Regions from separate parts of the Streptomyces axinellae genome, predicted to be linked through region 1. Evidence: riboswitches for the same ligand, from Rfam matches in the RefSeq annotation. Region 1 holds a riboswitch; each other region holds the start of a gene.
What was found. Region 1 has a riboswitch for cobalamin ahead of metE (5-methyltetrahydropteroyltriglutamate--homocysteine S-methyltransferase). Riboswitches for the same ligand answer to the same signal wherever they lie in the genome.

Region 1 (5,538 bases):
GCAGCGCGGGCTCGTCCACCTGGATGACGGAGGTGCCCGCGGCCTCCAGGTCGGCCACTTCGTCGCGCAGCGCGAGCGCCACCTGCCGTGCCGTGTCGCCGAGCGGCTGGTCGTCGCGGACGAAGGACCAGGCCAGCATGGTGACGGGCCCGGTCAGCATGCCTTTGACGGGCCGTTCGGTCAGTGACTGCGCGTACGACGTCCAGCGCACGGTCAACGGGTCGGGCCGGGAGATGTCCCCGGCCAGTACCGGCGGGCGCACATAGCGGGTGCCGTAGGACTGCACCCAGCCGTGCCGGGTGGCCAGGTAGCCGCTGAGCCGTTCGGCGAAGTACTGCACCATGTCGTTGCGTTCGGGCTCGCCGTGTACGAGCACATCGATGCCGGTCTCCTCCTGGAAGGCCACCACCTCGCCGATCTCGGCCTCGATGCGCTCCTCGTACGCCGCTGTGCCGATACGGCCGGCGCGCAGGTCGGCGCGGGCTGTGCGCAGTTGCGGCGTCTGTGGGAACGAGCCGATCGTGGTGGTCGGCAGCAGCGGCAGCCCCAGGTGGGCGCGCTGCGCCGGGGCACGCTGGGGGTAGGCGGGGAAGCGCCGGGTGTCCGCGTCGGTCACGGCGGCGGCGCGGGCGCGCACAGCCGGGTCGTGGATGAGCGGGGAGCCCGAGCGGGAGGTCAAGTCGGCCCGGTTGGCGGCGAGTTGTCCGGACACGGCCTCGGTGCCGTGGCTCAGTCCGCGGGCGAGGGTGACGATCTCGCCGGTCTTCTGGCGGGCGAAGGCGAGCCAGCGGGCGATTCCGGGGTCGATGTCGCGCTCGGCGGTGGCGTCCAGCGGGACGTGCAGCAGCGAGCAGGAGGCCGCGACATCGACCCGGCCGGCGAGGCCGAGCAGGGTGCCGAGGGTCGCCAGGGACTTCTCCAGGTCGTTGATCCAGATGTTGCGCCCATCGACGATCCCGGCGACCAGCCGCCTGCCCGGCAGCCCGCCCACGGCCGCGAGCGCTTCCACGTTGCCCGCCGCCGGCCCTGTGAAGTCCAGCGCGAGGCCCTCGATGGGCGTCCTGGTCAATGCGGGCAAGGCGTCGCCGAGCCGGTCGAAGTACGAGGCGACCAGGAGCTTGGGGCGGTCGGTGCCTGCCGCGAGTTCCCGGTAGGCGCGGCCGGTCGCCTCCAGCTCGGCCGGCGTGCGGTCCTGGACCAGCGCGGGCTCGTCCAGCTGCACCCATTCGGCGCCGGCTGCCCGCAAGTCGGCGAGGACCTCCGCGTAGACGGGCAGCAGCCGCTCCAGCAGCGTCAGCGGCTCGAAGTCCGCCGCGACCCCCGGCGCCGGCTTGGCCAGCAGCAGATAGGTGACGGGTCCGACGAGGACGGGCCGGGCCGCCGTCAGGCCGAGAGCGAGGGCTTCCCTCAGTTCGGCGACCTGCTTGGCGGAGTCGGCCGCGAACACGGTGTCGGGCCCCAACTCGGGTACCAGGTAGTGGTAGTTGGTGTCGAACCACTTGGTCATCTCCAGCGGCGCCACCTCCTGGGTGCCGCGGGCCATCGCGAAGTAGCCGTCCAGCGCGTCGGCTTCGACGGCGGCGCGGTGCCGGTCGGGGATCGCGCCGGTCATGACGGTGGTGTCCAGCATGTGGTCGTAGTAGGAGAAGTCCCCGGTGGGCACCTCGTGGATGCCGCTGTCGGCGAGCTGCCGCCAGGTGGCGCGGCGCAGGCGGGCGGCGGTCTCCCGGAGGGCCGCCGCGCTGACGCGGCCCTTCCAGTACCCCTCGATGGCCTTCTTCAGTTCCCGGTCGGGGCCCTGGCGCGGGTAGCCGTACACGGTGGCGTGCGCTGCTGCGGCTGCGGACTCGGCTGTCACGGAACTCTCCTTCGCGAGCGTGTCTCCAGCGGTCCCGGCACGGACGCGGAGGTGAAGGAGGGTGGCCCGGCGCGAGGGCGCGCCCGGCTGCGCACGCCTGTCCGCCTGCTCTCGACTCCCCGGACGGGTCCGGGGTGCCCCCAACCCGCCCGCGAGGTCACCGGGGCCGCACGCGGTCGGCGCGTGCGGGCAACGGGCAGGTCTTCGGACTCGCGGGCACGCCTGCCGGTCTCCCGGCGGGCACCTACTGGCCGTCGCTTCCCGGGACCGTACGGGCCCAGTGCTCATGACGGCGGTCGTTCCCGCTCACCGCTGCGGGGCAGTCCCGGATTCCCACCGGGTTCCCTCTTACGACGCCTCCCGCCTGGCGGGCGGGGCGAACCAGCTGCCCGCTCAGCGTAGACGGCGCCGCACGGCGGTGACCAGTGCGCACGCGACGGTCGCCGACCCGACCGTCCGGAGGGTTCGCCCCGCTCCTTCCGACGGTCGCTCCCGTCTCGTTCCGCACCGCCCGCCCCTGGTGTTTCGGCCCCCGCGCCGTTGGCAACCCGGTGGGCGCCGCCCCGTCGAGGGGCGGATACGGCACGAGTGCACGAACCCGAGAGAAGCGAAGCAGGAGGGTCAGCGATGACCACGACAACACGCACGGTCCGCGACATCATGACCAGCGGCGCCGACTGTGTACGGACCGACCAGACGGCGGCGGACGCCGCCCGGCTGATGAAGGAGCTGGGCGTGGGCGCGCTGCCCATCTGCGGCAAGGACGACAAACTCAAGGGCGTGGTCACCGACCGTGACCTCGTGGTGAAGGTGTACGGCGCCGACCGGGACCCGGCCGAGTACTCCGCGGGCAGCCTGAGCCAGCACGAGGCCGTCACCATCGGCGCCGACGACAGCCCCGAGGACGTCCTCGCGACCATGGCCCAGCACCGGGTACGCCGGCTGCCCGTGATCGACGGGGACCAGCTCGTCGGCATGGTCGCCGTAGCGGATGTCGCCCGCACCCTGCCCCACCCGGACACGGGCGCACTCGTGGACGCGCTGTCCGCGGACTACTGAGGCGGACAAGGCAGCAAGGGCAGCTCCCGGGGAAGCGGACCGCCAGGGCGGCTCCGGGAAGCCCCCGGTGAAGACGATGAGCGCGAGATGAGCACGATGGGCACGATGCGTGCGATCAGCCAGGACGCCTTCGGCGGGCCCGAGGCGTTGAAGCCGGTGGAGAAGACCAGGCCATCGCCCCTGCCGACCGAGGTGCTGGTGCGGGTGATGGCGGCCGGGGTGAACCCGGTGGACATCAAGACCCGCTCCGGCGACGGCATGGCCGCCGTCCTGGGCGATCCCCCCTTCACCGTCGGCTGGGACGTCTCCGGGATCGTGGAAGAGGTGGGCTTCGGCGTCCACACCCTCCAGCCCGGCGACGAGGTCTACGGGATGCCCTGGTTCCCCCGCGAGGCCGGCGCGTACGCGGAGTATGTGACCGCGCCCTCACGGCAGTTCGCCCGTAAGCCGCAGTCGCTGGACCACGAGCACGCGGCGGGCGTGCCGCTGGCGGCGCTCACCGCCTGGCAGACGGTGGTGGACGCCGCCGCCGTCCAGGAAGGGCAGCGGGTGCTGGTGCACGCCGCCGCCGGGGGAGTGGGCCACTTCGCCGTGCAACTCGCCAAGCACCTGGGCGCACATGTCATCGGCACCGCGCGGGCGCCCAAGCACGCCTGGCTGCGCGAGCTGGGCGCCGACAAGCTCATCGACTACACCTGGGAGCGCTTCGAGGACCTGGTCAGTGAGGTGGATGTCGTCATCGACCTCATCGGCGAGGGCGCCGACCGTACGAGCACCCGCTCCCTGGCGACCCTGCGCGAGAACGGCCTGCTCGTCGCCGTCCCCTCGGGCGTCCCCGGGGAGGTGCGGAGCGCGGCACGGGAGCGCGGCCTGCGCGCCACCGGATTCCTCGTCGAACCGGACGGGCACGCGCTGGCCCGGCTCGCACAGCTCATCGACGACGGCGCGATCCACGTCGAGGTCGAGGACGCGCTTCCGCTGGAGGAGGCCGGCGAGGCCCACCGGCGCAGCGAGACGGGCCGCACCAGGGGCAAACTCGTCCTGCGGGTCGCCTCCTGACGCGGTGTCCGCGAGAGGGCGGCCGGTCAGCCGGTCTGCACGGAGGCCACCCAGTATTCGGTGAAGCGGCCGTCCCGGATCTGGAGGATGTCGTTGCCGAAGAAGACGGCCACGCCGTCCTCCGTCCCGCCGTTCCCGCTCCACCGGCCCGCCACATAGCCGTCGCCCGCGAAGGGCCCGACCTGCACCTCGAAGCGCAGCGAGGTGAACATCCCGTGGGTCCGGGCGATCGTCTCGACCAGCTCGCCGGGGCCGTGGACGTCGTGCTCGGGCCAGTGGCCGACGAAATCCTCGGAGACCAGTTCGCGCGCGGCGTCGGCCGAGCCGTTCCACGCCTCTTCGATCCACCGGCGGTACAGCTCCTTGGCAGCGGCGTCGTCGCTCATACGGTCAGTCAAACACCGGCACCACAGGCGTACAACCGCACCAACCGCTGCCGCCGCCGTGTCCGCCCACGACTCCGCCGGGTGCCCGCCAGGATTTCCGGGCGGCCGGTCAGGCTACCCATGGCCCATGTCCCCCACCCGGGTCGAGGCGACCCTGCCTGAGCTGGCCCCCTTCGTCCGCGCCGTGCAGGCGCGGCGCCCCGACGACGGGACCTGGTGCGAGGCGTGGACAGTCCGCGACGTTCTCGTGCACCAGACGGGCAACGCCGGGGAACTCGCCCGGGTCCTCCGGGCGTTCCACGCGGGGGCGCCCGTGGAGACCAGAGGCTTCGACCGCGAGGAGCCCTACCGGCGGATGTCCGACGCCGAACTCTGGGACGCCTTTCTGAACCGCTGCGAACAGCTCACCGAGGTCACCGAAGCCGCCGTGCAGGACCTGTCACCGGATACGGAGGTGATGTGGACGAGCCGGTCCGTGCGGGTGCCCTCCTTCGCGGAACATATGCGCGAGGAGCTGATCTTGCACCGTTGGGCCCTGACCGGCGACGACCGCACCGCGGTGCGGGCCCTCACCGAGCCGTGGATGACGGAACACAGTGTGTTCTCGGTCGGCCGGCCCCTGCTGCGGAGGGGATACGCCGGACTGGATCTGGGACCCGAAGGACGGGTCGAGGGCCGCCTGCGCACCCCGGGCATGGACGATGTCGTGGTCGCCGCCGACGCCGAGGGCGGCAGTATCCGGCTCGCGGGCCGTCGTCCCGCCGACCCCTCCCGCTGGCACAGCTCCGCCGGCCCGGAGACCTTGCGCAGGGTGCGGGCCCTCCTCAGCGGCTACTGACTGCTCCGGCCGCCGTGAGGCGCGGCTTGACGGGCGAGGCATGACGGGCGAGGCGTGACGCCGGATTCGACCGTGTGGGCCGCTGACCGCTCGGTGCCGTGTCACTCTTTCCGGTGGTTGCCCGGTGCGGACGCGCCAGGGCTCCGTCGTCCCTGCACCGCCCGCGACCCGTGCGAGGAGAGCGATGACCGTGGACAGCGCCGGACAGCGATGGCTGCCCCGCCACCGGGTGGAGGGGCCCGACGGGGCGCCCGCCGTATTCCTCGGGCCCTCCATGGGGACCTCCTCGCGCGTGTGGGACCCGCAGGCGGGCGCACTGGCCCGCACGCACCGTGTCG
Region 2 (5,538 bases), on a different contig from region 1:
GTCGCGGCGCTCATCACCAAGGCCACCGGCCAGCACCCCTATTTCGTGGGCAAGCCCAACCCGCTGATGATGCGCGCCGGCCTCAACGCGATCGGCGCGCACTCGGAGACCAGCGCCATGATCGGCGACCGGATGGACACCGACGTCCGCGCGGGCATGGAGGCGGGTCTGGAGACCTTCCTCGTCCTCACCGGCCTGACCAGGCCCGACGAGATCGAGCGGTACCCGTACCGGGCCTCCAGCGTCGTCGACTCCATCGCCGACCTGGTCGACAAGGTCTGAGCCGTACCGGATCCGGGGCCCGCCCGGCCGATGCCGGGCGGGCCCCCGGTCACAGGTCTGCCGTGGCCCTGGATCCGGCGCCCGTGCCCCTGCCCGGACGGATGCTGCCCGCCAGTCGGGTACTGAGCAGCGCGAAGAGCGCGCCCAGCGCCGCCCACAGGACCGCGTGCGCCGCGAGGGAGAGCACCCGGAAGTCCCACAGCAAGGTGGCGGAGACCGGTACCGCGTCGGGGTTGTCCGGGAGCAGGAAGAGCGCGGCGAGGGTGGCCACCACGGCGGCTGCCGCCGCCGACTGCCGCGCGGGCAGACCGTGTCCGGCGCGGCCGAGCCGCAGATGGAGCTGGCGTGCGAGCACCAGCCCCAGCACGCCGATCACCAGCGCGGCCACCCACAGCCCCTGCCGTTCGGTGACGGTGCCGCTGTCCCCGACGCCCGGCGGGTTGGCCGGGTAGCGCAGTCCGGGTAGCAGCGAGAGCGCGAGGAAACCGGCCCCGGCCAGCCCGAGGCCGCGCTGCCAGGCACGGCCGTCGTCCATGGGGGCGGTGCGGTGGACCAGCACGTAGGCGAGGGTGAAGAAGACACCGATGGCCAGGCCCACCACCACCGCGGTCACCACGAGACCGAAGTGCTGGGTGCCCCGGGTGAAGACCTCCTCGGCCTCGGCGGCGTGGGAGTGTCCCGCGTGTCCAGTGGGCCCCGCGTGCGCGGCGGCCGAGCGCTTCTCCTCCAGCCGGATCGCCCGGTCCATCAAGGGCTCGGCCAGCAGCAGCGAGAAGAGCCCGGAGGCCAGCCCGGCGAGCCCGCCGGCGCCCAGCCCTCGGCCGAGCAGGGGCAGCAGCGGGTAGGGAGTTGTCTCAGCGGAGACGGACATGTGTGCGCGCCCCGATCAGTGGCAGGGGGCGCCGAAGAGGTGGCGTCCGTCGTGCGAGAACTCGTGCAGGTAGTTGCCGGTGGCCGAGACGAGGTTGCCGTTGTCGACGAAGACGGCGTAGAGCGCGATCAGTGCCACGATCGCCGCCGCCGCGACGATCAGCCAGTCTCGCGTCCTGACCGTCGCGGAGTGGACGGCCGCCGGGTCGGCGGTGCCCGCTCCCGAGGCCGCCGTGGGTGTGCTGTGCGCGATGTGCGGGGACATTCGCCTGCCTCCTCCTGGGGTTTCCACGCCCCGTTGGCGGAGAAGCGACGGGTCAGTTCCTGACTCCCGTACGCGGCGCACGCGTACGGACACAGTGGCGGGACCGTCCCGGATTCGCACCGGCTTCCTGCGCACCGTCGCCTCGGTATGGAAATGTACTGCTCGGAGCGTTGCAGCCTGACATGTGCACTGTCAACAAGGCATCCGGCGCGCAGCGTTGTCCCACAGCCGCGCCCCGGCGCCCCCGCAGAGGCGGGACCAGCGCCCGTAACAGCTCTTCGACAGCTTCCGTGCCGTGAAAAACCGTGTGACACGATAGAGCGACGATTTGTCCATGGGGGCCGGGACGTTCCCGGGAGTTCGGCCAAAGGGGAGTGGATGTACGGCAGTTACGACCGTCGGCTGCCGCGCGCGGCCCGCGCCCGGCGCATCGCGTCCGTCGCGGCGGTGGGGGCGACGCTGCTGCTCGCCGGGTGTTCCTCGTCCTCGGACGACAACTCCGGCGGCGGTTCCGGAGGCGGCTCCGCCATCGGGCAGCGCCCCAAGTCAGAGTCCCCGTACTGGGTCAACCCCTCGGGAAGCGCCGCCAAGCAGGTCAGCGCGTACGAACGGGACGGCAGGAGCGGCGACGCCAAGCTCATAAAGAAGATCGCGAGCCGGCCGGTCGCCGACTGGATCACCCGCCCCGAGCCCCGCGCCGAGGTCGAACGGCTGACCAAGTCGGCCGACAAGGCCGACCGCAGCGCGCTGCTCGTCCTCTACAACCTTCCGCACCGCGACTGCGGCCAGTACAGCCAAGGCGGCGCCAAGAGCGCCGACACGTACCGCGCGTGGCTCGACAACATCGTGAAGGGCATCGGCGACCGCTCCGCCACGGTGGTGGTCGAACCGGACGCCATCCCGCACCTGCTGGCCGAGGGCTGCACCCCGCAGGAGTTCCACGAGGAGCGCTACCAGCTGCTGAACGAGGCCGTCAGCAAGCTCAAGCAGCTCCCGGGAACCAAGGTCTACCTCGACGGGGGCAACCCCGACTGGGTACGCGACCCCGGCGGCCTGGTCGAGCCCCTGAACCGCGCGGGCATCGCCAAGGCCGACGGCTTCGCGCTGAACGTCTCCAACTACCAGACCACAGCCTCCAACCGCGCCTACGGCAACAAGGTCTCCCCGATGGTCGGCAACAAGCCGTTCGTCATCGACACCAGCCGCAACGGCAACGGCCCCGTCGAGGGCACCGGCGACGAACAGACCTGGTGCAACCCCCCGGGCCGCGCCCTGGGCGAGACCCCCACCACGAAGACGGGCGACAAGCGGGTGGACGCCTACCTGTGGATCAAGCGGCCCGGCGAGTCGGACGGCGAATGCAAGGGCGGCCCGAAGGCGGGCCAGTGGTGGCCCAAGTACGCGCTGGGGCTGGCCCGCAACGCGGAGCGCTACTGATCTTTTCGTAAGTTAGGTGGGTGTGGTGGCCTCGTGGGTGGGAGGCTGTCGGGGTGGCTTATCGACCGTCGCCCTCTGCGGCGGGTTCTTCTCTTCCTCCTTTGTCCCGGCCGCAGTTGGCGGAGGCACGTCGTGTTCGGGCGGTCGAGTTGTTCGAGCAGGGTGTCTCGAATGCGGAGATCGCGCGGGCGGTGGGGGTGTGTGCCGAGAGCGTGCGGCGGTGGCGCCGGGTGTGGGAGACAGGCGGTGTGTCGGCCCTGCGCCGGCGTGCGGCCACCGGTCGTCCGCCCAAGCTGGACGACGCCCAGGTCGAGGCTGTTCGGGCCGCGTTGATACGAGGAGCCCAAGCTCATGGTTTCGAGGCCGGCCTGTGGACCCTGGAGCGAGTCGGAGAGGTCGTCACCCGGGTGACGGGGATGGTGCTGTCGCGGGCGTCGGTGTGGCGGGCCCGGACCGCCGAACAGGACTGGCTCACCCTGGAGCGATTACCCGCCTACGCTCCCGAACTGAATCCGGTGGAGCTGTTGTGGTCCTCTCTCAAGAAGCGTGAACTCGCCAACCTCGCCGATGTCACCGACGCCACCGAGCAAGGCATCCACCGCATCAACGCCAACCCCCGACTGCCATGGTCATTCCTCGCCCACACCGGCCTGACCATCCACCCACCACATCCACCGAACTTACGAAAAGATCAGTAGTGCGTTTGGTTTGGGTCATCTGGACGGTGGTCCGGGTATGCCGTTGGCGGACGCGCAGTGAGCGCGGATCGGGCCGCTACTCCCAGACCGGACGCCGAGGCGAGGCGGCCGGTGGCGGGACCACCGGCAGGTGATCGACGCGATCGCCTTCAAGGTCCAGACCGGATCACGGTGGGTTCACTTGCCCGAGAGATGCGGCAACTGGCGAGGCGTCTACAACCGATTACGGATGTGGGCCCTCGACGGCGCACCTGGAAGCGGGTGTTCACCGCACTGATGGCGCAAGCCGGCGCGGACGAGGACCTGAACTGGGCGGTCTTCACGTCGCTGGCATCTTTTTCCGGTCTGCCCGATGAGCACCTTCATCCTCAGACGTGACTGTGCACATTGATGACACTCCCGTCGGGTGCTTGGACAAAGAAGCGCCGGATCCCCCAGGGCTCCGTGGTCAAGGGATAGACCACCTGGTATCCACGGCGCTCGGCTGCGGTGTACGCGGCATCAACATCTTCGACTTCGACGGCCAGTCTCGATTGGGACGTATGAGGGTCCCATGGGTCTGCGGCAGGGGATACGACGGTCATCTGCGCCGTCGGATTATCCGGCGAGGCCAACATCAAGAAGCCGGGCTCGTCCATGCGCACGTCCATACCCAGGAAATCGCTGTAGAAGCTCCGGCTCTCCTCGATGTCTTGGGCCGCGACATTGGGCATGATTCGGCGAATTGTCATGCGCGCACTGTAGCTGAGGGCCGCTCCGACGATTTGATCCAAACGACAGGCCCTGCCCTGGCTGAGGGGGTCGGTGGCCTGGGCAGTATGCCCAGGGACCGTAGCGCGGCCTCCAAAGCCAGGGGTGGACTGATTCAGGCTGCCCCCCGGGGCACCGCGCCTGGCCAGGGATCAGTTGTCCGGGTTCACCTTCGGGTCGCCCGCTGTCACCGTCGTGTGCTGGGCTGTCGGGTCCACGTTGACCTTGAGCCACTTGGCCTTGGACGGGATGCCGTTCTTGTCGATGCCGTAGACCATCCACCAGCCGGGGGTCACCAGCGAGGGGTCGTCGGGGATGGTGGTGCGCAGGGTGCCGTCGGCGGACTTGCTCATCTTCAGGGCGACGGAGGACTGTTCGACGTTGGTCACGTGGGTGAAGGACCCGGGGCGTACCAGCCGCAGTTTCTTCAGTTTCGCCGCGTCCGTGCTCTTGAAGGACACGCTGTCGCCCAGCGACAGTGTCTTGCGGCTCTTGCCGACGTCCTGGAGGTCGGGCTGCTTTTTGCCCTTGTTGAGGTAGGGCGGGGTGTAGATCTCGATGCGCTGGTCGAACTGGCCGGGCTTGGTGTTGGCCTTGTCGGAGTAGAGCGAGTCCGAGCCGAAGGTCATCACGCGGCCGTCGGGCAGCAGCAGGCCGCCGGAGTGGTAGTTGCGGCCGACCAGGGGGGCCGCGGCCTCGGCGAAGGTGTTCTTCTTGGGGTCGTAGATCCCGGCCTTGAGTACGTTGCTGTCGCTCTTGCCCCGGTACTGGCCCGAGCCGTTGGTCGTCAGCACGGTGTCGTTCGGCAGGATGACGGAGCTGGGGTAGCGGACCTTGTCGTAGAGCCTGGGGCCGTCCTGGAAGCTCGGGTTGCTGGTACTCAGGTCAACGATGCGGGTCTTGTCGGTGGTCTTGTCGGACTCGCCGACCCCGCCGCCGCCCTCGACCATGTACTTGCGCGACTGCGTGGGCGGCAGCGGCACGGACATGGAGGTCTCCAGGGTGTCCGGGTCGCTCATGCCGGGGATCTTGGTGAACCGGTTGGTCTCCAGGTCCCAGACGCCGGGGATACGCCCCCTGTTGTCGGGGCCGTAGCCGGCGGTGGTGCCGCTGAAGAAGATCCGGTTCTGGCCGATCAGATGCAGTCCCGGATAGGTCGGGAAGAAGCGCGTCTTGGGCAGGTAGTGCCACTTCTTGGTGTCCGGGTTGTAGATCTCGTTCTTGCCCGGCACGACC
Region 3 (5,538 bases), on a different contig from region 1:
GGGCGCCCGAGGGAGTGGTACGAGACCCATAACCGCCAACTGAAGGCGATGCGCATCGCCATAGCGCTGCTCGACACCGGTGTCTACAGCGCAGCCCAGGCCGGCAATCCCACGATCAGGTACACCGCCGAGCGCATCGGGGTCCACCCCCCGTCCCTCACGACCTGCCACTTGGTGCGGGCCCTGCTCCCGTAACGGCCGCGCAGGGCGTCGGCCCACACGTCACATCCCTCGCCCCGTGCGCGTCCGGACGCGCACGGGGCGAGCGCCCCCAAAGGGGCGCGGGACCGTAGTCATGTGCGGCTCCGCCGCGTGGCGCGACCAGCCCAGCTCACACCCGCACCCTGCCAAACACCCCCAGAGGCATCCCGGACTCGGCACCGGCAGCAGCACGGTGGGCAACACAAAGACAGCCGGTCACACCCCGGAGCGCCACAGGCCAGGCCGCCTGGCCGCAGACGTGCCCAGTCCCGCCGGGCCGTCGAACGGCCAGTTCGGCGACGCATGGCGGCGCAGGTCGGCCTCCGTGTAGCGGCGGCAGTCGCGGTGCCACACGAGGATGCCCGACATCCAGTTCTCCAGCTCGCGCACATAGCCGTCGAGGGTGGCGCGCGCCTCGTCGTCCAGCGTGAAGTCGTCGTAGAGGACGGGCAGTTCGTGCGCCGCGACGTGCTGGAACTGGCGCATGCGCGAGGTCATCAGGTCATCCACGATGCGCAGCGCCGTCGGGTAGTCGCAGTCGAAGAAGTTGCGCACGACGAGCAGCCCGTTGTGGATCTCCCCCTCGAACTCGATCTCCTTCTGGTAGGAGAAGACGTCGTTGAGCAGGCAGCAGTAGTCGGCCGCCGCGTTCTCCAGGGACTTCACCGGGCGGCTGCGGTAGACCGCCTCCGGCACGGTGTCCGGGTGGGCGAGGCGGCACAGGCTCATGGTGAGGTCGGAGCCGAAGGTCAGCCGGCGCATCTCGATGTAGTCCACCGGGTCGGGGATACGGTTCTGCGCCTGGTTGTTCAGCTCCCACAGCCAGCTGTCGGCCATGACCTCGACGGCCCTGCGGAACGTGCGGCGTCCGGCCGCGCTCATCGGGCCCCCCGGACCCCCCTGGCACACCGTGCGCGTCCACAGGTCGGACAAGGCGCGCTCCAGCGGCCCTGCGGGCGGCGGCACGGGTTCGTCCTCGACGGGCATGAACGCGGAGAGCCGTTCCGTGCACAGCTTGGCCCCGGCCAGGTCGCGGGTGCGGCCGAAGCGGGCCGGATAGTAGTCATCGCCCCAGGTGCCCCAGGCCAGCCAGGCCGAGGTGAGGTCGAGCTGGTCAGGGGTGGCGCCGGGGTGGATGCCCGCCGCGCACAGCGGCAGGTCGTAGTCGCGGGCCAGCCGCTCGTCCCACACCCGGCCGCCGGGCACGTCGGGCTGCGGGCCCAGCAGGCCCGTCGCGTGCGCCCAGGCCACGACCCGTTCCCTGGCCCCGCCCAGGTGCGGGCTGAGCCGCGCGGTGAACGGCATCTCGAAGTCGGGCAGTCGGGAGGGGCCGGTGCGCTCGTACGGTACGTGGCTGAAGGCGCGGGCGCGCCGCACGTGGGCGCGGGCCCAGCTGGCCGCGAGGCCGGCCGCCGAGGTGCCGAGCCCGGTGGGCCCGAACGACGGTGCGGCGGGCGCCGCTGACGGGCTCCGGTGACCGGCTGCCCGGTTCATGTAGCGGCTGGAGCGCAGGTGCCATTCGTGACCGCCGGACTGCCAGTCCTGGAGCCCTTTGACGTACGCGGCGAGATCGGCGCGGGCCGCCGGTCCCAGGCCCTTCTCCTCGCACAGCGCGGGCACTTCGCTCAGCGCGGTGTGCTCGAACTGCTGGAGCCGGGAGGTGAGCAGGCCGTTGACGGATTCGGCCGCCTCCTGCGTGGTGCAGTCCAGGAACGTCTCCAGGACGAGGACGCCGTTGGACAGTTCGCCCTCCTCCTGGATCTCGCGCTCGTAGGAGAAGAGGTCGTTGCGCAGGTGCACGGCGTCCGAGAAGGAGTCGCGCAGCACGCACAGCGGGCGCGAGGCGGCCACCTCGGCGGGGACCTCGGCGTGCGCGGCGAACTCCACCAGCCCCGCCGACCAGGGGGCGCCGCCGACCTTGCGGCGCATCTCGATGTACTCGACGGGGTTGGGCACCCGGCCGATGTTGATGTTGGACAGCTCCCACAGCGACTCGTTGAGGAGGTTCTCGGTGCTCTCGGCGAAGCGGGCGCGCCAGCCCTCCGACATCGACGGCACGGTCCTGGCCCACAGGTCGGCCAGGCCCGCCTCGACGGGGTTGACCGGCTCGGGCACCGGCGCCGCGCCGTCCCGCGGCACCGACAGCGGCATGAACAGCGGCAGCCGGTCCAGATACGCCTTGGCGCCCTCGCGGTCCTGGCCGCGCTTGAACTCCTCCAGGAAGTGGTCGTCGAAGAAGAAGACCCACACGTACCAGTCGGTGACGAGGCTGAGGTCGGGCCCCGTGGCGTCCGGGTGGGTGTAGGAGCACAGGAGCGCGTAGTCGTGGTCTTCCAGATCCTGGGTGTCCCAGATCCCCGAGCCCTCCAGCATGCCCATCTCGCGGGCCCACTCGCGGGTGTGGGCGCGGGCCTCGTCGAGGTGGCGGTTGAGCCGGGCGGGGTAGGGGACGTAGAAGTCGGGCAGTTCGAAGGGTTGCGGCAACGTGTGGTTCCCCCCACTCAGGCACGGCGGACCGCGGCCTCGGCGGAGTCGGGCGACGGCCTCGGCGCGGCGGATTGCGGCCTCGACCTACCCCGGCGTCTCCCGGGGCCACCCTTTTACACTCGAAGGTGTGACACGTGGGCGGAGCCCGGTCGAACAGACCGGCCTCGAAACGCACTCCCCCTGTCCGCTGTTCCTGGCGAAGCAGGTGGGCGAGCCGGGCTCGTTCCCGCGGCGCCTGATGCCGTCTTCGGACGCCTCTTCGCGGGGGCGGCGGCCCCCGGGCCCGTTCGCCGCGCTCTGCCCGTGTGGAAGACTGCGGCGTACAACAATTCGATCGAGGCGGCAGAGGCCAGGAAGCCGGTGTGAACCCGGCACGGTCCCGCCACTGTGACCGGCCGGCGCCCGCGAACGCGCGGCGCCCGGCCGGGAGTCAGACACTGGGCTGCCGCCTTACCTCGACGCCAGGGGACGAGGATCCTCTGAGGAGGCGCCATGACTCGGCCGATACCGGCCGGGGCCCGCCGCGCTGTGCGCGCGGGCCTCACCTCGCTGCTGCTCTTCCCCCTTGCCGCCTGCGGTGGCGGCGGAGCGAAACCGGCCGCCGCGGGCGGCGGCACCCCCGCCAAGGGCTTTCCGTACACGGTCACCAACTGCGGGGTGAAGACGACCTTCACCGCACCGCCCAAGCGCGCCGTGACGATGAACCAGCACGTCACCGAGATCCTGCTGGCCCTCGGTCTCCAGGACAAGATGGCGGGCACCGCCTACCTCGACGACGCGATCTCGCCGCGCTACGCGAAGGCGTACGGCAAGGTCAAGGTGCTGGCCAAGAAGTACCCGTCCGCCGAGACACTGCTGGCGGCCGGCCCGGACTTCGTCTACGGGGGTTACGCCAGCGCCTTCGACAAGACGGAGGGCCGCGAGCGGGCCGCGCTCAAGGACAGCGGCGTCGCCACCCGGCTGAACCTGGAGAGCTGCACCAAGGACGCGGGGGTGGACACCCTCCACCGCGAGATACGCGAGGTGGGCCGCGTCTTCGGTGTCCCCGCGCGTGCCGAGGCCCTGCTCAAGCGGCAGGACCGGCAGCTCGCCGCGACGGCGAAGCGGCTCGAGGGCGTGCGGAAACCGTCCGTTTTCGTCTACGACAGCGGCGACAGTTCCGCGTTCACGGCGGGCGGCGCGGGGATCGGCAACGACATCGTGAGCCGGGCCGGGGGCCGCAACGTCTTTTCCGGCATCCACAAGACCTTCGCCGATGTGTCCTGGGAGAAAGTCGTCGCGCGCAAGCCGGAGGTCGTGGTGATCTACGACTACGGCGGCACTCCCGTCGCGGCGAAGAAGAAGCGGCTGCTGAACGACCCGGCGCTGGCGGACGTCCCGGCGATCAAGCATCGCCGCTTCGCCGTGCTCCCGCTCTCCTCGGCCGTGCTCGGCCCCCGGGTGCCGGACGCGGTGGACGCGCTGGCCCGGCAGCTCCACCCGGACGCGTAGGCCGTGGGGGGCGGAGGACGCGGGGGCCCGCTGCGGTTCCTCGTGGTGACCGGGGTGCTGGGCGCCCTGCTGGTGCTCGGCGCGGTGGCGGGGCTGGCGCTGGGGTCGGCCCGGATACCGGTCGGCGAGGTGTGGCGCGTGCTGACGGGGCAGGCGCAGGCGGGGCCGTTCACCACGATCGTGCTCGATGTGCGGCTGCCGCGGGTGCTGCTGGCCGCCGTGGTGGGGGCGGGGCTGGCGCTGGTGGGCACCGTGCTCCAGGCGCTGGTGCGCAACCCGCTGGCCGACCCGTTCCTGCTGGGCATCTCCTCGGGCGCCTCCACGGGGGCCGTCGTGGTGGTGGTGCTCGGGGTCGGCGCCGTCTCCATGCCGTTCGGCGCCTTTGTGGGGGCGATGGCCGCGCTGCTCGTCGTCTACGCGATGGCCCGGCGCGGCGGGACGCTGACCACGGGGCGGCTGGTGCTGGCGGGGGTGGCGGTGCAGTACGTGCTCTCCGCGCTGACGAGCCTGCTGCTGGTGACTTCCTCGCAGGCCGAGCATCTGCGGGCGATCCTGTTCTGGACGCTGGGCGGCCTGGGCCAGGCCCGCTGGCACAGCCTGCTGCTGCCTGCGCCGGCGCTGCTGGTGGGGCTCGTGCTGCTGCTGGCGCTGGCCAGGCCGCTGGATCTGCTGCTGGTCGGCGAGGAGGGTGCCACCGTGCTGGGGCTGGATGCCGGGCGGTTCCGCGCCGCGGCGTTCGTGCTGGCCTCGCTGGTGACAGCCGTGCTGGTGACGGCCGCGGGGGCGATCGGCTTCGTCGGGCTGATGGTGCCGCACGCGGCGCGGATGGCGGTCGGCGCGGCGCACCGCGCGCTGTTGCCGGTCTCGGCGCTGGGCGGGGCCGTCTTCCTGGTGCTGGCCGATCTGGCGGCGCGTACGGTCGCGGCGCCCGAGGAGATTCCGGTCGGGGTCCTGACGGCGCTGACGGGCGGCCCGTTCTTCCTGTGGCTGCTGCGGCGCGGACAGCGCGCCGAGGGGGTGCCGGCGTGAGCACACGGGAGGCGCGGGCGGGGGCGGCCCGGTTGCGGGTGGCGGAGGTCTCGTACGCCGTACGCGACCGCATGCTCCTCGACGGCGTGACGCTGGAGGCCGGCCCCGGGGAGACCGTGGGCGTCGTCGGTCCCAACGGCAGTGGCAAGACGACCCTGTTGCGCTGCGTCTACGGCACCCTCTCCCCCGCCGCCGGGCGCATCCTGCTGGACGGCGCGGAGGCGGCGGCGCTCGGCGTCAAGGAGCGGGCGCGGCGGGTGGCGGCGGTGCCGCAGGAGGCGAGCGGCGGCTTCGAACTGACCGTACGGCAGGTGGTGGCCATGGGCAGGT
Region 4 (5,538 bases), on a different contig from region 1:
GGCCCGTACCGGCGCGTACGCCTGCTACGCGCTGTGCCTGGCGGCGGTCGCCTTCGGGATCTACATCATCGCGGCGTAGCCGCCGCGTCGCCGCACGGAACGAGGAGTCCGGCCCGGCCGCCCCCACTGGCGGCCCGGCCGGACTGCTGTACTGCCCGCCCCGTACGAAGCGGCGGGTGCTCAGTCCTGCTTGCGGCCGGGGAGGTTCTCGTAGACCTCGCTGAGCTTCTGCCGGACCCCCCGGGTGGCGATGCCGGTCCGCTCCGGGTCGCGGATCCCGGCCTTGACGGCCTTCTTCGCCTGCTCCTTCATGATGTGCGGGGGAATCGGCGCGATCTCGTTGTCCACGACGAACTCCAGGACGACCGGCCGGTCGCTCGCCAGGGCCTCCTGCCAGGCGCCGGTGACCTTGCCCGGCTCCTCGCACCGGATGCCCTTGAGCCCGGCCAGTTCCGCGTACTGCGCGTACGGGAAGTCGGGGATGGTCTGGGAGCCCGGATACTTCGGATCGCCGCCCATGGCGCGCTGTTCCCAGGTCACCTGGTTGAGGTCCTGGTTGTTGAGGACGCAGAAGATCAGCGGTGCGGAGCCGGCCATGCGCTCCGCGTACCGTTTGACGGTGATCATCTCGTTCATGCCGTTCATCTGGAACGCGCCGTCTCCGATGAAGGCGATCACCGGGCGGTCCGGGTAGGCGAAGCGCGCCGCGATCGCGTACGGCACCCCCGGGCCCATCGTGGCCAGCGTCCCGGACAGCGACGCCTGCATGCCGTCACGGAGCTTGATGTGGCGGGCCCACCAGTTGGTGGCGGAGCCGGAGTCGGCGGTGAGGATGGCGCCGTCCGGCAGGAGGGGCGAGACCTCGTGGGCCACGGCCTGCGGGTTGATCTTGCCGTCGAAGCTCTGCCCCGCCCGCTTCTCCATCACCGTGTTCCAGGTGCGGACGTTCTCCTCGATCTTCTCGCGCCAGGAGCGGTCCTCCTTGCGGCGCAGCAGCGGGAGCAGTTCCCGCAGGGTCTCCTTCGCGTCACCGACGAGGTGGGCGTCCATGGGGTAGCGGATACCGATCATGCGGCCGTCGATGTCGATCTCGACGCCCTTGCAGCTTCCTTCATCGGGCAGCCATTCGGCGTAGGGGAAGCTGGTGCCGATCATGAACAGGGTGTCGCAGTTCTGCATCATCTCGTCACTCGCCTTGGACCCCAGCAGGCCGATGGGGCCGGTGACGAAGGGCAGGTCGTCGGAGACGACCTGCCGGCCCAGCAGCGCCTTGGCCACGCCGGCACCGAGGAGTTCGGCCGTCTCGACCACCTCGGCCTCGGCGCCCGCCGCCCCCTGACCGACGAGCATGGCGACCTTGCCGCCCTCGTTGAGGACGTCCGCCGCCTTGCGCAGCTCCTCCTTGTCGGGCAGCATCCGCGGCCGGCTCCAGCCCACGCTGGAGAAGACCGAGCCGTGGGTCTTGGGCGGTGAGGGCTGCGCCTCGGCTTCCTGGATGTCCTCGGGCAGGATGATGGTGGCCACACCGCGCGTGGTCAGCGCGGTCTTGAAGGCCCGGTCGATCACATGCCGGACCTGACCGGGATCCATGCAGATCTGGCAGTACTCGGACACGTCCGCGAAGAGCTGTTCCAGGGCGATCTCCTGCTGGTAGTGGGTGCCCTGCGCCAGCCGCTTCTGCTGGCCGACCACGGCCACCACCGGCTGATGGTCCAGCTTCGCGTCGTAGAGCCCGTTGAGCAGGTGGACGGCGCCCGGCCCCGAGGTCGCCGTACAGCAGCCGACCTCGCCGGTGAACTTGGCGTGCCCGCACGCCATGAACGCGGCCATCTCCTCGTGCCGGGTCTGGATGAACTCCGGATCACCCTTGGCACGGTCGAAGGCCCCGAGCATGCCGTTGATTCCGTCACCGGGAAAGCCGAAGACGCGATGAACGCCCCATTCGCGGAGCCGTGCGAGAACGTAGTCGGCTACCTGCTGTGCCATGGCTCTGCCCCATCCACACGATCGACTGAGGGTCTCGCCCCGGGTCCCACGGGACACGCCCGCGCAAACCGGCGGCTGCCGTCGCGTCCGCAGGCTGTTTCGGCCGGCCCTGGAGAGGTACTGATGTGCGGTGCACGCGGTGTGTCCGGCCCGAGGCGGGAGGAACCACCGGGCTGCCGGTGAACAAGCGGAGACTGCCTTGGACGAGCTGATGGGCGAGGACGCGGTGACGTCCCGGAGCGGGCCGGACGCCAAGGGCGGGGTGGCGATCGAGGGGCTGGACGTGCACGCCTTCCGGCTGCCCACCGACGGGCCCGACGGATGGGAGGAGGACGGCACGCTGCGCTGGGACGCGACGACCGTGATCGTGGTCGAGGCGCACGCCGGGGGCCGCACCGGCATCGGCTACACCTACGGGGACGTGGCGGTCGCCGCCTTCGTGGAATCCCAGCTCGCCGCCGTCCTGCCAGGCGGCGACGCCCTCGCGCCCGGCGCCGCCTGGCACCGGATGTCCGCCGCCGTGCGCAACGCGGGCCGCTCGGGGGTGGGCGCCATGGCCGTCTCCGCCGTGGATGTGGCCCTGTGGGATCTGAAGGCCCGGCTGCTGGAGCTGCCCCTCTTCCGGGTCCTGCCCGCCTTCCATGACCGGGTGCCGGTCTACGGCAGCGGCGGGTTCACCAACTACCCCACCGGCCGCCTCGCCGAGCAGCTCGCCGGCTGGGTCGAGCAGGGCATCCCGCGGGTGAAGCTCAAGACCTCGCGACGCCCCGAAGAGGACCCGCGGCGGCTGACCGCCGTGCGGGAGGCGATCGGCGCCGACACGGAGCTGTTCGCCGACGCGAACGGCGCGCTCGGCCGCAAAGAGGCCCTGTACTGGGCGCGGCGGCTGGCCGGGGACTGGGACGTGCGGTGGTTCGGCTGTGTGCTGCGGGCTCACCTGGATCTCCACCGGCCAGCTCGATGTCGCCAAGCGCGCGCTGCGCCGCACCGTCCGGGCCCTCCGGCCGTGGCTGGAGGCGGGCACCCCCATCGTCGGCCTGGAGCCCTCGTGCACGGCCGTCTTCCGCGCCGACGCGCCCGAACTGCTCCCCCACGACCAGGACATCAAGCGCCTCGCCGGGCAGTTCCACACCTTCGCCGAACTCCTGCTGCACCGCGCCCCCGACTGGCAGCCGCCGGCGGTGGAGCGGGCCGCCACCGTGCAGACGCACTGCCACCAGCACGCGGTGATGAAGACGGACGCCGACCGGGAACTGATGCGGCGGGCCGGGATCGACGCCGAAGTGCTGGATGAGGGCTGCTGCGGAATGGCGGGCAACTTCGGCTTCGAGAAGGACCACTACGAGCTGTCCATGACCGTGGCGGAACAGGGTGTGCTGCCGGCCGTCCGGGAGACCGCCGACGAAGCCCTGGTCATCGCGGACGGCTTCAGCTGCCGCACCCAGATCGAGCAGGGCGATACGGACCGCCGGGCCCTCCACCTGGCCGAGGCCCTCGCCCGGGGGCTGGACGGCCCGGCGCACGGCGACTCGGGCGGCACAGACGGCACGGCCACCCGGCACACCCCGTCCGCCCGAGCGCTCGTCACCGGAGCGGCCGGGGTGGCGACCGCCGTCGCGGCCCTGGGCGCGGCGTACGCCGCCGTGCGGTACGGAGCGCGCCGACGGCGGAGGTGAGCGGGCACACCGGCGCCGTAGCGGCGGCGGACTGACGCGCGGCGGTGGCAGGCCGGGGGCGGACTGACGCGCGCGGTGGCGTGTGCCGCCGCGCGCGGGACCCGTGGTGTGTCCGCTCACACAATCTCCCCGCAGGTCAAGGGCGAGTTGACGGGTTCACACGGGCATGGTGGACTTCCGGTGCCAAACGGCGGCATGGAGAGGAAGCCGGTGCGAATCCGGCGCGGTCCCGCCACTGTCACCGGGGAGCGCACCCAGAAAGCCACGGCCCGCTGGGGCTGGAAGGCGGGGCCCGCGCGGATCCGGGGAGCCAGGAGACTCTCGCCGCCGGTCGAGTCGAGCCAGGGCGCGGACCCTGAGTGAGGACACACACCATGCGTGGCTCAGCCGCCGTTCCCGTCTCTGCTCCCGTTCCCGTTCGTGCCGCGAGTGCGGCGCCGCGCTCCCCTGTCCGGGCGCGCTCGCGCGGCGGGCCACGCGCCGTCGCCGCCGGTCCCCTCCGAGGCGCCACGGCACGCTGACGATGCGGCCTTCCGATGCCCAGGTGTGGGGCGCTGCCCTCGGGTTCGCGGCCGACGCGCTGTTCGGCGACCCCCGGCGCGGTCATCCGGTGGCCGCCTTCGGCCGGGCGGCGGGTGCTGCCGAGCGGCTGATGTGGCGGGACAACCGTGCGGTGGGCGCGCTCTACACCGCGCTGTGCGCGGGCGGCGCCACGGCCCTCGGAGGCGTCCTGGCCGCAGCCGCCGGACGCGTCGGGAACGGCAGGGGCGGCGAGGGCAGCAAGAGCAGCGAGGACAGCGGGTATGCAGAGGGCGCCGGGGACACAGCGCCCAGGCCGCGCGGCGCGGCCCCCGTCGTGGTGACGGCTCTGGCGACCTGGACCGTGCTCGGCGGGAGCGGTCTCGCGCGCGCGGCGCGCGCCGTCGGCTCCGCGCTGGAGGCGGGCGATCTGGAGCTGGCCCGCGAGCTGTTGCCCGCGCTGTGCGGGCGCGATCCGCAGACGCTGGACGAGGCGGCGGTGGCGCGCGCCGTAGTCGAGTCGGTCGCGGAGAACACCTCGGACGCAGTGGTGGGCGCCCTCGTATGGGGTGCGCTTGCCGGGGTCCCGGGGCTGACGGGGTTCCGCGCGGTGAACACGCTGGACGCGATGGTCGGCCACCGCTCCTCGCGGCACCGCAGATTCGGCTGGGCGGCGGCCCGCCTGGACGATGTGGCCGGGCGACCCGGCGCGCGGCTGACCGCCGCCCTGGCCGCGCTCGCCGGTCCGGACCCGCGCGGCGCCGTACGGGCATGGCGGGCCGACGCGCACCGTCACCCCAGCCCCAACGCGGGCCCCGTGGAAGCCTCGTTCGCCGGGGCGCTGGGGCTGCGGCTGGGCGGGACGCTCTCCTACGGCGGCCGTACCGAACACCGTCCGGTGCTCAACTCCCCCGGGCGCGCCGTCCGCGCCGGGGACATCGACCGCGCGGTGCGCCTCTCCCGCCGGGTCGGACTGCTGGCGCTCGCGAGCACCGCGTTCGCCGGAGCCATGGCGCGCCGCGTACACGAGAGGTACGAGAGGCACCACAGGTACGAGAGGGGTGCGCGATGAGCGCCGGGGGCGGACGCGGCGAGAGCGGACATCCAGGGGACGGACGTACCGGCGACGCGCGTTCCGGAAGCGGACGTACCAGGGGTGGCCGTACCGGGGGTGGACGTACCGGGGGCGGCCTGCTGGTCGCCGGGACGACCTCGGACGCCGGGAAGAGCGTGGTGACGGCGGGCATCTGCCGCTGGCTGGCACGCCAGGGCATCCGTGTCGCCCCGTTCAAGGCGCAGAACATGTCCCTCAACTCCTTTGTCACGCGCGACGGCGCGGAGATCGGCCGCGCCCAGG

Region 2: linked by a shared signal. The riboswitch ahead of ABD339_RS15740 (hypothetical protein) and the one ahead of metE (5-methyltetrahydropteroyltriglutamate--homocysteine S-methyltransferase) in region 1 are both predicted to bind cobalamin.
Region 3: linked by a shared signal. The riboswitch ahead of ABD339_RS06145 (ABC transporter substrate-binding protein) and the one ahead of metE (5-methyltetrahydropteroyltriglutamate--homocysteine S-methyltransferase) in region 1 are both predicted to bind cobalamin.
Region 4: linked by a shared signal. The riboswitch ahead of ABD339_RS26080 (cobalamin biosynthesis protein) and the one ahead of metE (5-methyltetrahydropteroyltriglutamate--homocysteine S-methyltransferase) in region 1 are both predicted to bind cobalamin.

What each region holds. Positions count from the first base shown of each region.
Region 1 is NZ_BAAARJ010000006.1:184,085-189,622, forward strand. It holds gene metE (5-methyltetrahydropteroyltriglutamate--homocysteine S-methyltransferase) at 1-1,858, opposite strand, end outside; cobalamin riboswitch at 2,037-2,259, opposite strand; gene ABD339_RS11020 (CBS domain-containing protein) at 2,486-2,917, shown strand; gene ABD339_RS11025 (NADP-dependent oxidoreductase) at 3,005-3,976, shown strand; gene ABD339_RS11030 (ester cyclase) at 4,003-4,362, opposite strand; gene ABD339_RS11035 (maleylpyruvate isomerase N-terminal domain-containing protein) at 4,490-5,200, shown strand; gene ABD339_RS11040 (alpha/beta fold hydrolase) at 5,385-5,538, shown strand, end outside.
Region 2 is NZ_BAAARJ010000009.1:184,863-190,400, reverse strand. It holds gene ABD339_RS15750 (HAD-IIA family hydrolase) at 1-282, shown strand, start outside; gene ABD339_RS15745 (CbtA family protein) at 332-1,153, opposite strand; gene ABD339_RS15740 (hypothetical protein) at 1,169-1,417, opposite strand; cobalamin riboswitch at 1,450-1,571, opposite strand; gene ABD339_RS15735 (glycoside hydrolase family 6 protein) at 1,796-2,854, shown strand; gene ABD339_RS15730 (helix-turn-helix domain-containing protein) at 2,875-3,552, shown strand; gene ABD339_RS33820 (transposase) at 3,620-3,829, shown strand; gene ABD339_RS15725 (VOC family protein) at 3,921-4,283, opposite strand; gene glxA (radical copper oxidase GlxA) at 4,455-5,538, opposite strand, start outside.
Region 3 is NZ_BAAARJ010000003.1:370,432-375,969, forward strand. It holds gene ABD339_RS06135 (hypothetical protein) at 1-195, shown strand, start outside; gene ABD339_RS06140 (terpene synthase family protein) at 418-2,685, opposite strand; cobalamin riboswitch at 3,016-3,148, shown strand; gene ABD339_RS06145 (ABC transporter substrate-binding protein) at 3,181-4,179, shown strand; gene ABD339_RS06150 (FecCD family ABC transporter permease) at 4,183-5,208, shown strand; gene ABD339_RS06155 (ABC transporter ATP-binding protein) at 5,280-5,538, shown strand, end outside.
Region 4 is NZ_BAAARJ010000019.1:121,746-127,283, reverse strand. It holds gene ABD339_RS26100 (hypothetical protein) at 1-79, shown strand, start outside; gene ABD339_RS26095 (thiamine pyrophosphate-requiring protein) at 181-1,986, opposite strand; gene ABD339_RS26090 (enolase C-terminal domain-like protein) at 2,198-3,280, shown strand; gene ABD339_RS26085 ((Fe-S)-binding protein) at 3,216-3,662, shown strand; cobalamin riboswitch at 3,827-4,002, shown strand; gene ABD339_RS26080 (cobalamin biosynthesis protein) at 4,186-5,253, shown strand; gene ABD339_RS26075 (cobyric acid synthase) at 5,250-5,538, shown strand, end outside.